Pelosinus sp. IPA-1: one gene and its partner. The protein of the gene in region 1 binds, or shares a complex with, the protein of each later gene. Links are inferred from orthologs where the notes say so. Each region holds a gene or a part of one and is shown in the gene's direction. Other genes may lie near its edges. The genes, in order: dnaB and dnaG.

Evidence for each region.
Region 2: the proteins of dnaB (region 1) and dnaG are in contact, whole or in part, in a crystal structure (PDB 2R6A), measured with the Geobacillus stearothermophilus proteins. The link is inferred for Pelosinus sp. IPA-1 from one-to-one orthologs. Residues at the interface, in WP_033016901.1 of Geobacillus stearothermophilus: Ser13, Glu15, Ala16, Gln18, Glu91, Leu92, Asp94, Ala95, Val96, Pro97, Thr98, Ala99, Ala100, Asn101, Tyr104, Tyr105, Ile108; in WP_049624496.1 of Geobacillus stearothermophilus: Lys456, Leu457, Leu458, Pro459, Ala460, Asn463, Ala464, Leu467, Leu535, Leu536, Ile537, Ala538, Gln544, Glu545, Asp548, Tyr549, His552.

The regions. Positions count from the first base shown.
Region 1 is NZ_BSVC01000005.1:351,141-355,847, reverse strand. The notes cover bases 1-2,803. They hold dnaB (replicative DNA helicase), read left to right. Parts: upstream 1-636; coding sequence 637-1,971; downstream 1,972-2,803. Other genes in these bases: QSJ81_RS14480 (phosphoenolpyruvate synthase), read left to right, coding at 2,206-2,803; lonC (Lon family ATP-dependent protease), read left to right, coding at 1-612. Outside these bases: more of QSJ81_RS14480, read left to right, coding at 2,804-4,707. UniProt on the Escherichia coli protein: The main replicative DNA helicase, it participates in initiation and elongation during chromosome replication. Travels ahead of the DNA replisome, separating dsDNA into templates for DNA synthesis.
Region 2 is NZ_BSVC01000007.1:239,093-248,155, forward strand. The notes cover bases 6,064-9,063. They hold dnaG (DNA primase), read left to right. Parts: upstream 6,064-6,657; coding sequence 6,658-8,469; downstream 8,470-9,063. Other genes in these bases: QSJ81_RS18200 (deoxyguanosinetriphosphate triphosphohydrolase), read left to right, coding at 6,064-6,160; rpoD (RNA polymerase sigma factor RpoD), read left to right, coding at 8,505-9,063. Also shown: QSJ81_RS18175 (DUF4342 domain-containing protein), read left to right, coding at 1-84; glyQ (glycine--tRNA ligase subunit alpha), read left to right, coding at 424-1,299; glyS (glycine--tRNA ligase subunit beta), read left to right, coding at 1,302-3,365; QSJ81_RS18190 (pyruvate, water dikinase regulatory protein), read left to right, coding at 3,617-4,444; QSJ81_RS18195 (LptA/OstA family protein), read right to left, coding at 4,483-4,959; more of QSJ81_RS18200, read left to right, coding at 5,165-6,063. UniProt on the Escherichia coli protein: RNA polymerase that catalyzes the synthesis of short RNA molecules used as primers for DNA polymerase during DNA replication.

The DNA.
Region 1 (4,707 bases):
GAAGATGTCTACAAAGTAGTTCAGGTTAGTCGCTTAACGCCTTTTGTCAGTATGAAAGCTGGCGAGACTGGAGAAGTAGGCAAAGTCTTTGGCTTAGGTGTTTCTGGTTATCTTGGTTCCGTTATAGAAATTGAAGCGGTATCCTTTGCTGCAACAGAAAAAGGTAAAGGCCGTATGCGTTTTAATGATACAGCAGGCAGCATGGCGAAGGATTCGGTCTTCAATGCAGCAGCTGTAGTGCGAAAGATAACGGGAGAAGACTTAGCAAATTATGATATTCATATAAATATAATTGGTGGTGGACGTATTGATGGTCCATCAGCAGGTACAGGAATTTTGGCTGCTATTATTTCAGCAATTACCGGAAGAGCTATTAGACAAGATGTGGCAGTGACAGGTGAAATATCCATCCAAGGTAAAGTGAAAGCGGTAGGCGGTGTATTTGAAAAAGCTTATGGCGCAAAACAAGCTGGTGTCACTACCATGATTATTCCCAAAGAAAACGAGAAGGATATTCCCCAAGGACATTTGGGCTTAACGATTTGTCCCGTGGATGATGTAGAAGAAGCATTAGCGATTCTATTAATTGAAACGGAACAAAAAAGCGCATAAGGGTATGGGGGGAGGTAAAATTTATTGTTAGATAGAATACCACCACAGAACGTAGAAGCAGAGCAAGCGGTTCTTGGAGCAATGTTAATTGAGCGAGAGGCGATATCAAAGGTCGCTGAACTATTGCGGTCAGAAGATTATTACAGGGAAGCCCATCGATTGATTTACAATGCTATGATAGAACTCTTTAATAAAAATGATGCAGTAGATATGGTTACTGTGATTGAGTTTTTGCGTAAAGAAGATAAGCTTGAGGCAGCTGGGGGAATTGCATATGTAACCTCACTGGCAAACAGCGTACCTACGGCAGCAAATGTACTTTATCACGCTAGAATAGTAGAAGAAAAAGCCCTATTAAGGCAATTAATCAATGCAGCTACCAATATTGCTGGTATGGGATATGAAGGTAGTGAAGAAGTTACCGGCATATTAGATAGTGCTGAAAAAATGATATTGGCCGTCTCTAGTCGTAAGATGGGTGGAGACTTTACTCCAATTAAGAGCATTATATTTGAAGCCTTCAATAAAATTGAGCAGTTGTACGCATCGAAAGGCAGTATCACTGGTCTTGCTACAGGATTTAAAGATTTAGATCGATTAACATCCGGCTTGCAGCCCTCAGATCTAATTCTTATTGCAGCACGTCCCAGTATGGGAAAGACCGCCTTTGTTCTGAACATTGCTCAGCATATCGGCATTGCCGAAAAAAAGGCAGTGGCATTTTTCAGCCTAGAAATGTCGAAGGAGCAATTGGTACAACGTATGTTATGCGCTGAATCAGCTATTGATTCTCAGCGGCTTAGAATTGGCGAACTAGAAGCTAAGGATTGGACCAAACTGGTGAGCGGAGCCGATCGATTGTCCGCTGCGCCTATCTTTATCGATGATACTGCAGGTATTACGGTAATGGAAATGCGCTCAAAGGCGAGAAGGCTTAAAATTGAATATGATTTGCAACTAATTATTATCGATTATTTACAGCTAATGCAAGGGAGTGGCAAGGGTAAGGGCGGTGAGAATCGCCAACAAGAAATTTCTGAAATATCTCGTTCCCTAAAAGCTTTAGCGAGAGAAATTAATGTTCCGGTCATTGCATTATCTCAGCTCAGTCGTAGTGTAGAGTCTAGACAGGTAAAGAAACCGATGCTTAGTGATTTAAGAGAATCAGGCTCATTAGAGCAGGATGCTGATATCGTTGCTTTTTTGTATCGCGACGATTATTACAATCCAGATAGTGATAAGAAGAATATTACAGAAGTTATCATCGCGAAACATCGTAATGGCCCTGTAGACACAGTTCAATTATTCTTTCACAAACAATTTACCAAGTTTAGTGATTTATCTAAATTACCAGGGTAACGGGTGTATAATATTACCGCAAAATGGAATTATTCTATCAATAGATTGCGAAGTAATCGTAAATTTAATTTGCAGGTATGAAAAGGGAGACGAATTTTCGTCTCCCTTTTTTTCGGATATTAGGCCGTCCCTATGTATTGATGTAAGATAGCGCTAGAGGATATGCTTACTAGCCATTGGACAAGATATAATTACATATGACAGCACAGCCTATATAGGGAGGTATCGTTTGCTATGAGTCAATACGTACTTTATTTTGATCAAATAAATCGTTCCAGTTTGCCCTACGTTGGCGGCAAGGGGGCAAATCTTGGTGAAATGACCCAGGCTGGTTTACCAGTACCTGGTGGCTTTTGCATTACGACTTATGCCTATAGAGAATTTATTAAAACGAGTTCTCGAATGGAGGAATTTTTCGCAGCACTAGAAGCTAGTAATCCAGCTAATTTAGAACAACTAAGAGAATTGGGGGAAAGTATTCGTAGCCATTTAGAGAATTTAGCGATACCCATTCAAATAAGAAATGCCGTAATTCAAGCAGTAAATAAACAGGGACTAGATTATTCCTATGCAATTCGTTCCAGCGCTACTGCCGAGGATTTACCAAATGCCTCCTTTGCGGGACAGCAGGATACCTATTTGAACATCAAAGGCAAGGATGAAATTCTAGAACATGTCCGCAAATGCTGGGCTTCTTTATTTACCGATCGAGCCATTGCTTATCGTGCCAAAAATGGTTTTGACCATAGGGATGTCTATCTATCAATTGTTGTTCAGCAAATGGTTACTCCTGATATTTCTGGGATTATGTTCACAGCCGATCCTGTAAATGGAAATCGTACCGTGACTTCTATCGATGCAAGTTTTGGTTTGGGAGAAGCCCTTGTATCTGGTATGGTATCTGCTGACCTGTACAAAGTCAAAAATAAAACTATTATTAGCAAAAAGATAGCACAAAAGAAACTCGCTATTTATCCGCTGCCCGAAGGTGGTACCTTTACAAAAGAGTTACCACCAGCACAGCAAGAACAGCAAGCTCTAACGGATCAGCATATTATTAAACTTGCTGCATTAGGAAAAAGAATTGAAGAGCATTATGAAGTGCCGCAGGATATTGAATTTTGTTTGGCAAAGGGTGAATTTTATATAGTGCAGAGCCGTCCTATTACGACTTTGTATCCCTTGCCAGATATTCCAAAGCAACCTGTGAGAGTGTTACTATCTTTTGGTCACGTTCAAATGATGACGGATGCTATGAAACCTCTTGGTTTATCGGTTTTAAGGACGGTATTTCCAGCTAATATATTCGTAGAAGCAGGAGGAAGAATTTTTCTTGATCTTACGAAGGTGCTCTACTATAAAATAGTACGTAGTATCTTCCCAAAAATCGTAACCAATGCTGATGAAGCTATGAGCCGAGCTTTAGATGTCGTTGTCAAACGTGAGGAGTTTCTTGCAGGACATCATCCAGCAGAAAAAAATGGTCTTACCTTCATTCACAAAATAGTAGGACCCCTTATCAAAAAAGCGTGGTACAATCTTCGAAAAAGTGATCCGAAAATAACTAAACTTGTAATTGAAAAATTTATGCAAAATAAAGTAGCTCAGACAAAGGAAGCGCTTAGCACAGTAGAGGGAGCGCAACGTATAAGAGTAGTACAGCAGCAGTTGGAGACCATTTTATATCCTGACATTATGCATGGAATTCTTCCTTACATTGTTCCAGGAATTATTGCACATGCCTTATTGGGAAAAATTCTTGTTCGGATGTTTGGCAGTAAAGCAGATCTTAGTAAGTTAAACATGTCCCTGCCAGGAAATGTTACCAGCGAAATGGGTTTAGAACTGGGCGATCTGGCAGACCTTCTTCGTGAGTTTCCTGAAGTTCAAGAATATTTAAAGACTGCGCAGGATCAAACTTTCTATTTGGGGTTTACTGATCTGGCGGGAGGAGAGACTTTTAAAAGTGCCTTTGAGAGTTTTATTGCTACATATGGAATGAGATGTGCTGGTGAGATTGATCTGACCAATCCCCGATGGAATGAAGAACCAACGCAATTGATGTCTGCATTGTTTAGTCATATACAGAGTGTCAAGCCAGGTGAACACCGGCTTCGGTTTGCTGAAGGCGAAAAAGAAGCGAAAGAGGCTGCTCAGCGTATTCTAAATTCTGCAGAGGGAAACTACTTTAAAACAAAGTTAGTGTCCCGCCTAATTAGCGTATTTCGGAATGTCGGAGGGCTGCGGGAACACCATAAATTTTTATTAGTCACAGTTATGGGCGAATGTAAAAAGGCAATTATGGCAGAAGCAAATGAGCTGGCCCAAAAAGGAGTTTTGGAAAAGGCGGAAGATGTCTACTTTTTAAGCTTAGAGGAATTAATTCAAGTACTAGAAGGTGAATGTATCGAGAATGTTTCTGAAAAGCTTACTAAGCGCAAAGAGGAGTATCAATGGCACCAAAAATTAAAACCACCGAGGGTAATGACAAGCGAAGGCGAGATTGTTATTGTTCCTCCATATAGAGGCAATATTCCAGAGGGAACATTAGTGGGCAGTCCAGTATCAGCTGGAGTCGCTGAGGGAATTGCTCGCGTCATTCTAAGGGCAGAAAATGCTGTTTTACATACAGGTGAAATTCTTGTTGCGCCCCATACCGATCCAGGTTGGACCCCTTTATTTCAGTCTGCAATTGCAATTGTCACTGAGGTGGGAGGTTTAATGACTCATGGGGCA
Region 2 (9,063 bases), on another replicon or contig:
GGCAGTACAACTGAGACAGAAGTTTCAGATGATAAAAGTGTAAATGAGCAAAAACAAAATCATCACAATAATAGTGGAATTTAGCTGCTATAAGCATTGACAAATAAAGTTAGGTTTGTTATGATTTTAACTAAATTACGGCAATGCGGGAAAATAGTAGCCTATAGTTATAGCGAGCTAGGGAGAGTGAAAGCCTAGCCATTTAAAAGGTGAAGGGCATTCCCAAGCTGCAAGAGGAAATTCTAAAATTGGATTAATAGATTCTTTTTAGGAGAGTAAAGCTTGCTATAGTATAAGGTGGATCATATATTATATGGTCAATCAGGGTGGAACCGCGGGATTAAACCTCTCGTCCCTGTAACGATATGTTACTGTGGATGAAGGGGTTTTTATTTTATTTAATATTGAGGGAGGCTATTATAATTGACTTTTCAAGAGATGATTTTAACACTTCAGAATTTCTGGGCTGAACAAAATTGCATTTTAATGCAACCTTATGACGTGGAGAAGGGGGCAGGTACCATGAACCCAGCTACCTTCCTTAGGGCTTTAGGCCCTGAGCCTTGGAATGTAGCTTATGTGGAGCCATCACGTCGTCCTGCTGATGGTCGCTATGGAGAAAATCCTAATCGTTTACTGCAACATCATCAATACCAGGTTATTATGAAACCTTCGCCAGCTAACATTCAAGAATTATATTTAGAGAGTTTAGTTCGTTTGGGGATTGATCCTAGCCAACATGATATTCGTTTTGTAGAAGATAACTGGGAATCTCCAACTCTTGGAGCTTGGGGACTTGGTTGGGAAGTATGGCTTGATGGTATGGAAATCACTCAGTTTACTTATTTTCAACAAGTCGGTAGTATTGATGTTAAACCTGTATCCGTAGAAATTACCTATGGTTTGGAGCGCTTGGCTATGTACATACAAGGGAAAGAAAACGTGTATGAATTAGAATGGGTAAATGGTGTTACTTATGGCGATGTATTTCACCGTAATGAAGTAGAGCAATCCCACTACAACTTTGAAATAGCCGATGTTAACTTATTATTCCAGCTTTTTGATATGTATGAAAAAGAAGCCATTCGTATTATTGAGTCTGGTTTTGTACTGCCAGCTTATGATTATGTGTTAAAATGCTCTCATACTTTTAATTTATTGGATGCTCGTGGTGCTATTAGTGTTAGCGAACGTACAGGTTTTATTGGAAGGGTACGTAATATGGCAAGGCTCTGTGCACAAGGGTATTTAGAACAGCGTGAAAAATTAGGTTTTCCGTTGCTCAAGGAGGTTAAATAATTATGGCAAAAGATTTATTATTCGAAATTGGTACAGAAGAAATTCCTGCCAGGTTTATGCCAGGGGCTTTGCGGCAATTAGAAAGTGTTACTAAAAGTAAATTAGATGAGCTCAGAATTGGGTATGGTGAAATTAAAGTTGTCGGTACACCTCGCCGCATGGCCTTGATTATACGTAATATGGTGGAGGAGCAGGCTGATAAAAATAGTGAAAATAAGGGTCCTTCTATAAAGATCGCCTTTGATAATAATGGTGCTCCTACAAAAGCTGCTCAAGGGTTTGCACGTGGGCAAGGGGTAGATGCAACTCAATTAGTTGTAAAAGATGGATATGTTTATGCTATGGTGCATGAAGTAGGCAAGCAAGTAAAAGAGTTACTACCAGCTATGTTAACTAGTATTATTGATAGCCTTAATTTTCCTAAAAATATGCGTTGGGCTAATCTAGATAAGAAATTTGTTCGCCCTATTCGTTGGATGGTGGCGCTTTTTGGTAATGAGGTTATTCCTTTTACCGTTGCAGAAGTATCCACAAGTAATGTTACTCGTGGGCATCGATTCTTAAGTAAAGGAGAAATAGTCATTCATTCTGTTGATGATTATTTTGAAGCATTACATAAAAACTATGTTATGGTTGATCAAGATGTACGTCGTAAGGTGATTCGTGAACAAGTGGAAAAAATTGCTCTTAATCAAGGCGGTACTGCTGCGATTGATGAAGATTTGCTAGAAGAAGTAGTATATCTTGTAGAATATCCGACAGCCCTGTACGGACAATTTGAAGATAAGTATTTGTCACTGCCTCCAGAGGCTGTAATTACTCCTATGCGTGAGCATCAACGTTATTTCCCTGTAATCTCCAAAGAAGGGAAACTTCTACCTGTATTTATTACTGTTCGTAATGGTGGATCTGAACATATTGATATTGTTCGTCATGGTAATGAGAGGGTGCTTAAAGCGAGGTTATCTGATGCTCAGTTCTTTTTTGAAGAAGACAAGAAAGTTAAATTAATTGATCGATTAGACAAACTAAAGACGATTGTTTTTCAAGAAGGCTTGGGCACAATCTATGATAAAACAATACGTGTTAGAGAGCTTTCGATTAATATTGCCGAATCAGTTGGGGCTACTGATGATTTGCATCCTATAATTGAAAGAGGTGCTACCTTAGCAAAGACGGATCTTGTTACGGGTATGGTTTGTGAGTTTACTGAATTACAAGGTACCATGGGACGAGAATATGCGTTATTAAATAAAGAGCAGCCAGAAGTGGCTCAGGCTATATTTGAACATTATTTACCGCGTTTTGCTGGCGATGTATTACCAGAGAGTGTTGCAGGACGAGTTATTAGTATTGCTGATAAGCTTGATAATATTGTGGCAACCTTTAGTCGAGGCTTAATACCAACAGGATCCCAAGATCCGTATGCCTTACGGCGTCAGGCACTAGGAATTGTTAACATCTTAATTGATGGCAAATATCATGTATCTTTACATGCTATGCTGGTTAAGGCAATGGATTTACTACGTATTAATGATGATAAACGACAAGCGGATTTGCTAGCTGAAATACAGGAGTTTTTCCGACTCAGGATTAAAAATGTTTTATCGGATGAAAATATTCGTTATGATCTGATTGATGCGGTTATGGCAGTCGGAGTGGATGATATTTATGATACTTGGCTAAGGGCTAAAGCGATGGCTACTGATGGTTGCAGCAGTGAAATGCAAAAAGCTGTACAGGCTTTTACCCGTGTTGGTAATTTAGCTAAAAATGCACCGGTTGAACTGATTGAAGAAAATCTATTTGTGGTTGACGAAGAACGTGCTTTATACCATGCATGCAAATTGGCTCGTCAAGAGGTTTGCAAAATGACAGAAGCGAAAGATTATGCTGGTGTTATTGGGATTATGATTAATATGACTCAGCCAATTGATGCTTTTTTTAGTGTGGTAATGGTCATGGTTGAAGATTTGCAAGTGCGAAATAATCGTTTAGCATTACTAAAAGCGATTATGGGGCTTAGTACAAAGATGGCAGATTTGAGTAAAATCGTTGCTTTATAATAAACGAGTGAAAATAAGCCTGTACATTTGTACAGGCTTATTTTGCTGTAATAATGGTTACTTTCTAGGTGCTCTCAAAGGTTTTAGAAAGAGGATTTTGTATGATTTTAGCGTATAATACACAATATAGTATTTGTCGAGCCATTATAGTTAGATACATATTGAGGTATATATATTGATATTAAATATAGCGAAAGTTGCAATAAATAGTTGTTGTATACAAGGAGGTAAGTGTCATAGCTAAACCATCTATAATTTATGCTTTATCTGATTCTATTGGAGAAACAGCGGAAATGATAGCTAGAGCAACGGCCAGTCAGTTTCAAGTTGGATCTTTTGAAATTATTCGTATTCCTTATATTAAAAGTACTGATCAAATTGAACGAATCCTTGAGGAAGCAGCAAATAATACAAGTGTTATTTGCCATACAATCGTAGGCCCTGAACTTAGGAAGGCGTTGCTGTCTCAAGCGAAGCGTCATGGTATTCCAACCATAGATATTATGGGACCTATGATAAATGCGGTGCAGCATGTGTCGGGGCTCCATCCTCAATTAAAGCCTGGGCTAATTCATACACTAGATCAAGCTTATTTTAAACGTGTTGCAGCGATTGAGTTTGCGGTAAAATATGATGATGGTAAAAATCCTTGTGGTATCTTAAAGGCAGATGTTGTATTGGTTGGAGTTTCACGCACGTCTAAGACTCCCCTTAGTATGTATCTAGCCCATAAGGAGCTAAAGGTGGCTAATGTACCAATGGTTCCTGAAGTAGCACCACCTAAAGAGCTATTTGAAATTCCTGCAGAGCGTATTGTAGGGCTAATTATCGATCCTATTAAGCTTAATAACATTCGTGCAGAAAGATTACGATCCATGGGACTCGATCCTGCGTCCTGTTATGCTGATTCCCAGCGAATCACAGAGGAAGTTGAATACGCTAAAAGTATCATGTATAAGTTGAAATGCCCGATTATTGATGTATCAAACAAGGCGATTGAAGAAACTGCAAATAAAATTATGGAACTTGTTTGCAAAAAAAAACAGTCAGCTGTCTATGGGAACGAATTCTGTTCATAAGTAAAAAAACTCCAGCAAAAGAGCTGGAGTTTTTTTACTTATAGAAAGGTATTTGTAGCTATATTATATCTTGCGGTATCCGTAGTCAGGAGGCTGTCATTTTGTCTAATTTGTACATTGCCGCTAAATACGGCATTTTTATCTCGCCAGTTATAGTCCACTTGATTGGCAGTAACCTTAAGATTTTCACGGGAGAACACCACATTTCCTTCGACGACAGCATGATCTTGACTGCCATATACATATACCTTATCAGCGGTAAAGGAGATGTCGTCTTGGCTAACTGTTATGCCACCAGTTCCCCAAACTTCTAAGGAAGCCATATTTACTTTAGCTTGACCAGCAGTAATAATACGGTTTTTTAGTTCTATGTAAACATTTCCGTTTAATACATATAAACCTGTATTAATATCAAAATATTGTTGGTCCGCTGTGATGGTTGGTTTGGCAGCTAAAGTAGTGCCTGCAAAAAGTAACATAAGGAGCAATGTGAGTAGGAAAACTTTAGTTTTCATAGTAACTTCCTTTCGTTTTTAGAATAGCTAGCAAGCTGAGAAATAGATCTTTTTTTATTATAACAGAAATGTAGAGAAAAATGGAGGGATAAATGGATGGTATGATGAAATGATTATAAGAATAAAATGGATAATGGAAGTAGGTCACAAGGAGAGAAGGTAGTATTCCATATAATAGATTATTTGTAAAATGGAGGGCGATATTATGAACATACGCGAACGTATTGAAGAGCAAGAACATAAGATGCTATCAGCTTTTGCAAGTAAGAGTAGGGATGCAATGAGAGAAAAAGAAGAAGAAGCTTGTGAATTTCGTACCGCTTTTCAACGTGATCGTGACCGAATTATTCATAGTAAGTCTTTTAGACGTTTAAAACATAAAACACAAGTATACATTTCTCCTGGCGATCATTATCGCATGCGCATGACTCATAGTTTAGAAGTATCACAAATATCTCGGACAATTGCCAGAGGGCTAATGCTGAATGAGGATTTAACAGAAGCAATTGCTTTAGGGCATGATGTAGGACATACCCCATTTGGACATGTTGGTGAGTACGCTCTACGTGATTTAATTGGACATTATAATCATAATGAACAAAGTTTAAGAGTTGTAGAGCATCTTGAACGTAGTGGAAAGGGGTTAAATTTAACACTGGAGGTAAAGGATGGAATTTTAAATCATACAGGTGCAAATAAACCATTTACCTTAGAAGGTAATATTGTCCGTATTGGCGATCGTATTGCTTATCTGTGCCATGATTATGACGATGGTATTCGTGCAGGTATGATTAAAGCTGTTGATTTACCGGAAAAGGTTGCTCACATATTAGGTACAAATCCTTCGAATATGATTACTGTTATGGTATCTGATATGATTAAGAATTCAGATGGCTATAATGAAATAAAATTGTCTGCAAAAGTTAAAAATGCAATGGAAGAATTTCGTGAGTTCATGTTTCAAAAAGTTTACCATTCTGCGGAGTTAGAATCTGATCGTAAGAAAGCAAAATATATCATTCATAAACTCTACGAGTACTTTACTCTTCACCCAGAAAATTTACCTCAGGAATTCTTAGAACGAGAAGAAAATTGGGGGCTAGAAGCAACCATTGTTGATTATATAGCTGGTTTGACGGATATATATGCTGTTCATTTATTTGAAGAATTATTTATACCTTCAAAATGGATTGCTCGGTAAATCGCATAATAAGATGAATCTAGTAATAGAAAGGTAATCGGCGGATAGTTCGATTACCTTTTATTTAAAAAAAACACATAAATTTTTAGAATGTAATGTGTCGAGGCATACTTTAAATTTATTATCAAATAATATAAGTGTTGTCAATAGGCAAAAGAGGATATTTATAAGTTATCTTGAATACTATTGTTTATGAAAGAATTTAATAAATAAATTGGTGGATTAAAAGCTAAGTAGAATCCGATTATCTCTAGTATAAGATAGTAAGTATAACTGTATATTTATATTCTAGAAGGATTATGGGAATTTATGTAGAAATAAATCACAAAATCAAAATTAGATTTTCTTTTAATTAGATTGGATATGCTATTATTAGCAGGAAAATGAGAAAAAATAGCGAAAATATGACAAATAGGTTAATAGTATGGATTTGCTGTAATGGTATCTAGTCGGAAGAAAAAGCCACAATTGCTATAGGGTAGGTTAAGGGTGAAGTTATGAAAGATGCGGTTTATGATGAGTTTATTGATAGATTACGTTCTGAAAGTGACATTGTAAGTATTCTATCAGATTATGTTCCTTTGAAAAAAAAAGGAAAAAATTATTGGGGCTGCTGTCCATTTCATCATGAGAATACTCCGTCATTTTCTGTAACACCTGAAAAAGGATTTTTTTATTGTTTCGGTTGTCAAAGCGGTGGTAATGTATTCAATTTTTTGATGAAAATTGAAAACGTTAGTTTCTTTGATGCGGTGAAAATGTTGGCTCAAAAAATGAATATTCCTTTGCCAGAAAAGAACAAAACACCACAAGAGCTGGCAAGGGAGCGGGAACATACTAAATTATACCGTGCTAATGAATTAGCTAGGGAGTTTTTTTATGCTTGTTTGACAAAGACAGTCTATGGGAAGCAAGCAAAAGAATATCTAGAATCCCGTGGAGTTACAAATGAAGTTATTGAAAGTTTTAAAATTGGTTTTGCTCCCCCAGCTTGGGATAAATTATTGCATGCCTTCTTAGAACGGGGTATAGAGCAGGATATTATGCTAAAAGCTGGTTTAATTGTGGAACGAAATTCTGGTGATGGTGTTTATGATCGGTTTCGTAATCGCATTATGTTTCCTATTTCTGATGTACGTGGTCGGGTAGTTGGTTTTGGTGGAAGAGTGATTGATGATAGCCAGCCTAAATATCTAAATTCACCAGAGACCCCTGTTTTTAACAAAAGATATATTTTGTTTGGTTTTCATGCTGCTCATAAGTTTATAAAAGAATCTGGGCAAGCCATCGTAGTAGAAGGCTATATGGATGCTATTACTGCCCATGCATATGGCATAAAAAATGTAGTAGCCTCATTAGGAACAGCTTTTTCTCCAGAACAAGCAAAGTTATTACTTCGCAATGCAAATGAAATATGTTTTGCTTATGATAGTGATACGGCTGGTCAAAATGCTACGGTCAGAGCTTTGACAATTCTGCGCAGTATGGGAGCAAATGTGAGAGTGGTATTAATCCCTGATGGAAAAGATCCCGATGAATTTATCCGTAAGCATGGTGCTAAAGCTTTTAAGACATTGATTAAGGAAGCTAATGATGTTTTGGAGTATCAAATCAAGCAGGCTTTTGATAATACAGATTATAGTAGTTTAGAAGGTAAAGTTGCCGTAGTAGCAAAAATAGTTCCAGTGTTAGCTTCGGCGGACAATGCTGTAGAGGTGAACACGCATATTGCGCGTATATCTCAGATGTTGGCAATTGACGAAAGTGCAATACGTAGTGAAGTTCGTAAATATTTGTTTCAAAATAAAAAGGATAAAAATGTAAATGTAGGAAAGAATATATCTAATATATTGGTTACGAGAAAACCATCGATTGCGATAGAGCAGGCCGAAAAACATCTTATTCGCTTGATGTGTGGAGATAGCTCCCTTATACCATATATTGAAAAAGAACTTTCTGTTACAGAAATACAGGGAGAGCACAGGCGTGAAATAATCGAATTAATATTTAAAGAGTATAATATGGGAAAAGATATTACGGATACTGCTTGGACGATGATGCTAAGTGAGACAGCAAATGCGGAATTATCCCATATTATGTTAATCGATATACAATACAATGATAGTGATAGTATAAAAATGGTTGATGATTGTATAAAAAATATGCGCCTAACAAACTTAAAGTTATTGTATGAACAGTCCCGATTAAGGGCTGATGAATTAGAACGTCTGGGGGATAGTGGTTTTCTGCAGGCATTAGCAGAAAGTCAACGAATAAAAGATGAAATTAATAAATTACATTGTGTTTAATCAAAAAAAAAACTACGCCTTGATTGGAGTGGCCAATGGAGGAGGGGAGTAAAATGACAGAAAAAAAGACAATTTCGAGTGAATATGTAACTAAATTAGTGAACAAAGGGAAAAAACAGGGTGGCGTGCTAACTTATAGTGAAATCATGGATACTCTCCAAAGTGAAGATTTATCTCCTGATGAAATTGAAGAGATATATGAGGTCTTTTCTAGTAAGGGAATTGAAATAGTTGATGAACTTCCGGATGATACTGAAAGAGCAGATGAGCCTGATGTTGTAGAGGTAGAAGAAGTAACTCCTGAAGAAGTTGATATTGATTTAACTATTCCAGAGGGGATTAGTATTGACGACCCCGTTCGCATGTATCTTAAGGAAATTGGAAGAGTACCTTTACTGACGGCTGACGAAGAAATTAAACTGGCACAGCGCATGGAGCAAGGTGATGAAGAAGCCAAAAGACGTTTGGCAGAAGCCAATTTGCGGCTTGTAGTTAGTATTGCTAAACGTTATGTTGGGCGTGGTATGTTATTTTTAGATTTAATTCAAGAAGGTAACCTTGGACTAATCAAAGCTGTTGAAAAATTTGATTATA